2 linked regions of the Sinorhizobium meliloti genome follow. The protein of the gene in region 1 interacts with the protein of each later gene in a pairwise test. Links are inferred from orthologs where the notes say so. Each region holds a gene or a part of one and is shown on either strand. Other genes may lie near its edges.

Region 1 (3,271 bases):
CCGGATAGGTGAGATCGCCAGACGCGATCAGATGGCGTCGAGGCCGGTTTCGCCGGTACGGATGCGGATCACTTCTTCCACATTAGATACGAAAATCTTGCCATCGCCGATGCGGCCGGTTTGCGCGGCATTGCGGATGGCTTCGATCACGGCCTCCGCATTTTCGTCCGCCAGCACCACTTCGACCTTCACCTTCGGCAGGAAGTCGACGACGTATTCTGCGCCGCGGTAGAGCTCCGTATGTCCCTTCTGCCGCCCGAAGCCCTTGGCTTCCGTGACGGTGATCCCCTGCAGGCCGACCTCCTGAAGGGCTTCCTTCACTTCGTCGAGCTTGAAAGGCTTAATGATCGCTTCGATCTTTTTCATGAGAAAATGTCTCTCCGCTTCTCCCTTTAAAGCAGGTTCTGCCCGCTTGGCCTCACACTATGCACGTAGCGTGCCACTTTTGTAGAGGAATGACGCGCAGATTGCGAAATTTCCAGTGGTAACGCGATAGGTGCCGATGGGGCAGTGGCTTCTGCAATGGCATTCTGCCTATTTTTTATGAGGTTTTGAGTGTTCGACGCCGGCGCGCGACGGAGGATCGCTGCGTTTCGTGCTCGAAGCATGTTATTTGAGCACTTATAGTGTGCAAATGCACATTTCTTAGTCACGTCGCTTTCCGTCAACGCTGCTCTTGTCTTGCGCTTTCGGTCGGGATTAGATCGCTTCCATGCTTCAGGCGCTTTCGAATGTCCTCGTGACCCCGGCGGAAATGACAGCGGTCGACAAGGATGCCGCGCGTTCGGGGATCGATAGCTTCTCGCTCATGCGTTCGGCGGGAACGGCCGTATCAGCCGCCGCCTTGCGGCTTTACCCGGAAGCATTGCGCTTTGTGGTGCTTTGCGGCCCGGGCAACAACGGCGGCGATGGCTATATCGCCGCTGCCGCGCTCGCCGATACCGGCGCAAGCGTCGCCGTCTTTGCGCTCGGCGACGCGGCGATGCTGAAGGGCGACGCCGCGCGGGCGCGCGATGCCTTTGCGCTTGTACCGCGACCCCTCGACGCCTACGGGCCGCAATCGGGTGATGTCGTCATCGACGCACTTTTCGGGGCAGGGCTTGCGCGCGATGTGCCGGACGAGGCGAGAACAGTCATCGAGCAAGTGAATGCGAGCGGAGTACCGGTCCTCGCCGTGGACCTGCCATCCGGCATAGACGGGCGGACGGGCGAAATCCGGGGCTTGAGTTTCGTTGCGGCCCACACGGTGACGTTCATGGCGGCCAAACCCGGCCATCTGCTGATGCCGGGTCGCGCCCGCTGCGGCACGCTTGAAATTTTCGATATCGGCATTCCGGCAAGGCTCGTTGCGGATAGAGCCGGCGATCTTCACGTCAACACACCCGCGATGTGGGAGCAACACCTCGGCGCGCTCGATCCCGCGACCCACAAATACAAACGCGGCCATCTCGCCGTGCTTTGCGGCGGACCGGTTTCGACCGGGGCCGCGCGGCTGTCGGCGGCGGCCGGCCTGCGCGCCGGCGCGGGGCTGGTGACGCTTGCCTCTCCGGCGGAAGCGCTCGCCGTCAATGCGGCGCACCTCACCGCCGTCATGCTCAAGGAAATCAACAACGCTGCCGGCCTTGCCGCCTGGCTCAAGGACAGACGCCTGAATGCCTTCGTTCTCGGACCCGGCTTCGGCGTCGGCAAAAAGGCGCGGGATTTCGTGCTCATGCTCTGCGGCCGCGCACTGGTGCTCGATGCCGACGGGATAAGTTCGTTCCGAGAGGGCAGGGAGCAACTCTTCGACAGGATCGCGGCAGAGGGCGGTGAGGTGGTGATGACGCCGCACGAAGGGGAGTTCGCCCGGCTCTTTCCGGATATCGCCGAGGATGCGGCGCTGTCCAAGATCGAAAAGGCTCAGGCCGCAGCAAGGCTCAGCCATGCCGTGATCGTCTATAAGGGGCCGGATACGGTCGTTGCCGCGCCGTCCGGCCGGGCCGCCGTCAATGTCAACGCGCCGCCCTGGCTCGCGACGGCAGGTTCGGGCGACGTACTTGCGGGGATCATCGGCGCCCACCTGGCACAGGGGATGCCTGCTTTCCAGGCGGCAGCGTCCGCGGTCTGGCGCCACGGCGAGGCCGGTGTCGTGGCCGGCCGCACGGCAACGGCCGAGAGCCTTGTCGAGAGCATAGCGCCGCTTCGAGGGAATGCTTAGAACGCCGAGCGTCCTGTCAGGAGAGCACTTCCAGCAAAGTGTTGGGGTGTTTCACTTTGTCGATGAAACAGTGAAACACGCTAGCCGCGCGTGCCCTTGGCAATCGGTTCCTGGTAGGTGAAACCGAGGTCCCAGGGGAAGTAGATCCAGGTATCCTGGCTGACTTCGGTCACGAAAGTGTCGACGAGGGGGCGACCCTTCGGCTTTGCGTAAACCGCAGCGAAATGCGCCCTCGGCAGCATCGCGCGAACCTCGGCGGCAGTCTTGCCGGTGTCGGTCAGATCGTCGACGATGAGAACGCCTTCGCCCCCATCCTTTGCGATCTCAGGCGAGATGCTCTTGAGCACCTTCATCTGGCCCTGCGTGTCGTAGTCGTGATAGGAGGCGATGCAGACCGTTTCGATCATCCGGATGTTGAGTTCCCGGCTGACGATAGCGGCCGGAACAAGGCCGCCGCGCGTGATGCAGACCATCGCGCGCCATTCCTGCCCGTTGTCGGCCAGCCGCCAGGCCAGGGCACGGGCGTCACGGTGGAATTGATCCCAGGATACAGGAAAGGCTTTCTCGGGAAGAGACATGACGGACTCCGGCTTCTTTGCGCTGTCGGCGATAAGCGTTGCTGCAGTTCGACGGCCACGCCGCCGACACTAGTTCATGCCTGATGCAATAGCGGCAATGAAGCCGAAAGTGCAAGAGCCAGTCCAGCCGCGAGCACCGCGATCTGCAATGATTTCGCCGACGCGGAGTTCAGGGCTGGTGTTTCTCGCGTGATCGGCCGATCGCCTCGATCATCGCGATCACCTCGGTTTCGGCGGCGCCAAGCACCGTGGCATCGCGGGCCCGGATCACGATATCCGTCGAGAAGCTCTTGCCGTCGAATCTCGGATAGGAGCCGATGCTCGTTTCGGGATGGTTCTTCTGCACCTCGGTCAGCGGCGCTCCGATGTCGCCCTCGCCATAGGGCGAGCGAACCGTACGGGAAAGGACGGGCGTGCCGGTCTCAAGGCTCGGCAGCAGCGCGTCGAGCATCGCCTGGAACACCTGGGGCACGCCGGCCATGACATAGACGTTCTC
Region 2 (3,164 bases), 370 kb from region 1 along the record:
AAGCTTGCGCGTCGAGCGCTCGAGCAGACGCACGCCCAATTGCTCCTCCAGGCGTGCGACATGTTTGCTGAGCTTGGATTTCGGCACGTTCAGGTCGCGCGCGGCGGCGCTGAAGCCGTTGTGTTTGACGACTGCGGCGAAGAGCGCGATATCGTTGAGATCCTGCATGAGTGCCTCCCATCAAAGGCGGTATCGACGATCGGTGCAGCTCGTCGTCCATTGGAGGCGACGATTAGAGCCCAGGCGGCCACCTGTTCGCGATATATGCCGAATTGTTTCCCTGGGGAAACGGAATGTCAAATATTCGCTGACTTATCGAAGGATTGTTTGCAGATCATATGTGATGCACCGCAACGTAAGCAAAGGTGCTTCCCATGAAAATCCTTCACATCGACTCCGGCATTCTCGGCGAACACTCCGTCTCCCGCCGCCTGACATCGGCAATCGTCTCGCAGCTCAAGGCCGACCGGCCCGATGCGGAGATCACCTATCGGGATCTCGCATCCGAACGCGTTCCGCACCTGACCGGCGCACAGATCATGGCGCCTGCAGATCTCGAAGGTGTCGACGCCCTTTTGGCCGCTGATGTTCGCATCGGCCGCCAGATGCTCGAGGAATTCCTGGCTGCCGACACGGTCGTCGTCGGTGCGCCGATGTACAACTTCTCGATCCCGAGCCAGCTCAAGGCGTGGATCGACCGCTTGGCCGTTGCCGGCAAAACCTTCCGCTACACCGAAGCAGGACCGGAAGGCCTCGCCAAGGGCAAGAAGCTGATCGTCGCCTCCACCCGTGGCGGTCATTATTCGGTCGCCCCGGCTTCCGCCATGGACCACCAGGAAACCTATCTGCGGTCGGTCTTCGGTTTCTTCGGCATAACGGACATCGAGTTCATCCGCGCAGAGGGCCTGAATCTCGGCCCCGACCAGAAGCAGTTCGCCATCGCCGAAGCCGAAAAGACGATTGCCGAGGGCAACGTTCTGAAGCTCGCGAGCTAACCATTCGGCCGGCGCTGTGGCGCCGGTTCGTTGCGGAGGATGCCGGCCGAGCGATCAGCCGGCATTCTCCGTTTCTGATCGGGTCGAAACTGCGCTATTCTGTCGGGCATGAAATGCGTGCGCGCCCTGCGGTTTCTGGCGTTGTCGCTCGCGGCCGTCGCCCTGGTGGCCGGAAGTGTTTCCGCGTCTGCGCCGGGCGGGCGTTGCACCTGCCGACACCGCGACGGAGCGAAATACGAACTCGGGCAGACTGCCTGCATCCGCATCGGCGATATCTCCTATCTCGCGCGCTGCGAAATGAACCTCAACGTCACGACATGGAAAAGATTGCAGGACGGCTGCCCGACGGCGGGGCTCGCCGTGACGATCGTCCCGTCGGCTCCTATCCCTTAAGATGATGTCTCGCCGCGTACATCGCGATGGCGGCGGCATTCGACACGTTCAGCGACTTGATCGCGCCGGGCATGTCGAGCCGGGCGAGCGCCTTGACCGTCTGCCGCGTCTTCTGGCGCAGGCCCTTGCCCTCCGATCCGAGCACGAGCGCGATCTTGTCGCCGGCGAATGTGCCTTCGAGCGCCTGCGGCCCCTCGGAATCGAGGCCGATCGTCATGAAGCCGAGCTCGTGGAGCTCTTCGAGGGTGTCGGCGAGATTGGTGATCTGGATATAAGGAATGAGTTCCAGCGCACCCGAGGCCGATTTCGCCAAAACACCCGATTCGGTCGGACTGTGGCGCATCGTCGTAATGAGTGCGCCTGCGTCGAAGGCGACCGCCGAGCGCATGATCGCTCCGACATTGTGGGGGTCGGTCACCTGATCGAGAACGAGAATCAAGGGGCAGTCGCGAAGAGCCTCGAGCTTGCGGTGCGGCAGAGGCTGCGTCTCCAGCATCACTCCCTGGTGAATGGCATCGGGCCCGAGTATGCGGTCGAGTTCCTGCGGCGTTACAGTCTCGGTCGGGAAGGGGAGCGCCGTGAGATCTCCGAGATCCAGGCGTGCGGCGGCGTTCTGCGTGACCGAGAGGCGGATGATGCGGCGTTCCGGATTGTCGAGGGCTGCGCGGACCGTGTGCAGGCCGTAGAGGAGCACCTGGTCCGGGGCGAGTGCCGGCGGCTTCCAGTCGGCGGGCGGCTTTCCGCGCTTGTCCTGACGCGGGGTTGGAATCTCCCCGCGTTCGCGCCTTGCGTCCCGGTGCGCACGGCGGAGATTTGCATAATGGGTGTCTCTGGCGCTCTTGTCGCCGGTCTTGTCCTTGCTCATGCCGGTCTTATAGTGAGCTTCGTCCCGGGTTGAAACTGATTTCGGAAAATCGCCGCTGCGGCCGCCTGTGGAGAAATTCTGAAAATTTGCATTTCGCCGTGTTGACAGGACGAATGCAGGCGGTCATATACCCGGCGCAGATCGAGGGGCGGCGACAAACGGCGCCGGTTCTTACGCGATCTCAAATGCTTGGTCGATTGATCCCGACAGAAAAATGGAGGGATGCCCGAGTGGTTAAAGGGGACGGACTGTAAATCCGTTGGCTCAGCCTACGTTGGTTCAAATCCAACTCCCTCCACCATTCTGCTTCAGGATCGAAGGCCCGCGGGTATAGCTCAATGGTAGAGCAGCAGCCTTCCAAGCTGAATACGCGGGTTCGATTCCCGCTACCCGCTCCAGCTTCTTTTTCAAAGCATAACAAAAATTCCGCTGCACTTTAGGTTTGTGCCGCATGCGCCTGTTTACGTTCTGTTTTCCGGCCTGAGGCGTTGCGCTTTGGGTGCTTCTGCCGCCGCTTGCCGCTGCCTTTCTAAGGAGGCGAGACCTTGCCGTTCCGGCGCACGCAATTAAGTCTTGCGCAAATGCGACGAAACCCTTAAACGGCTCGACAAACCGGCCCCGCCGGCTGATCCATCCGATTTGACCACAGGAAGCGTACCCATGGCAAAGAGCAAATTTGAGCGCAATAAGCCGCACGTCAACATTGGCACGATTGGCCACGTTGACCATGGCAAGACGTCGCTGACGGCAGCGATCACGAAGTATTTCGGCGAGTTCAAGGCGTATGACCAGATTGACGCTGCGCCGGAAGAAAAGGCCCGCGGCATCACCATTTCGACGGCGCACGTCGAATACGAGACGCCGAACCGTCACTATGCGCACGTCGACTGCCCCGGCCACGCCGACTACGT

What was found.
Region 2: the proteins of JOH52_RS16255 (region 1) and rlmB interact in binary tests that used the Escherichia coli proteins (3 or more experiments, as listed by UniProt). The link is inferred for Sinorhizobium meliloti from one-to-one orthologs.

Annotation. Positions count from the first base shown.
Region 1 is NZ_JAGIOS010000001.1:3,363,737-3,367,007, forward strand. Bases 1-2,954 are described here. They hold JOH52_RS16255 (bifunctional ADP-dependent NAD(P)H-hydrate dehydratase/NAD(P)H-hydrate epimerase), read left to right. Parts: upstream 1-712; coding sequence 713-2,197; downstream 2,198-2,954. Other genes in these bases: JOH52_RS16250 (P-II family nitrogen regulator), read right to left, coding at 28-366; gpt (xanthine phosphoribosyltransferase), read right to left, coding at 2,278-2,775; JOH52_RS16265 (competence/damage-inducible protein A), read right to left, coding at 2,945-2,954. In the rest of the region: more of JOH52_RS16265, read right to left, coding at 2,955-3,271. UniProt on the Escherichia coli protein: Bifunctional enzyme that catalyzes the epimerization of the S- and R-forms of NAD(P)HX and the dehydration of the S-form of NAD(P)HX at the expense of ADP, which is converted to AMP.
Region 2 is NZ_JAGIOS010000001.1:3,731,336-3,734,499, reverse strand. What follows is about bases 316-3,162. They hold rlmB (23S rRNA (guanosine(2251)-2'-O)-methyltransferase RlmB), read right to left. Parts: upstream 2,254-3,162; coding sequence 1,378-2,253; downstream 316-1,377. Other genes in these bases: tuf (elongation factor Tu), read left to right, coding at 2,914-3,162; JOH52_RS18170 (hypothetical protein), read left to right, coding at 1,104-1,388; JOH52_RS18175 (FMN-dependent NADH-azoreductase), read left to right, coding at 375-995. Also shown: JOH52_RS18180 (LysR family transcriptional regulator), read right to left, coding at 1-168; more of tuf, read left to right, coding at 3,163-3,164. UniProt on the Escherichia coli protein: Specifically methylates the ribose of guanosine 2251 in 23S rRNA.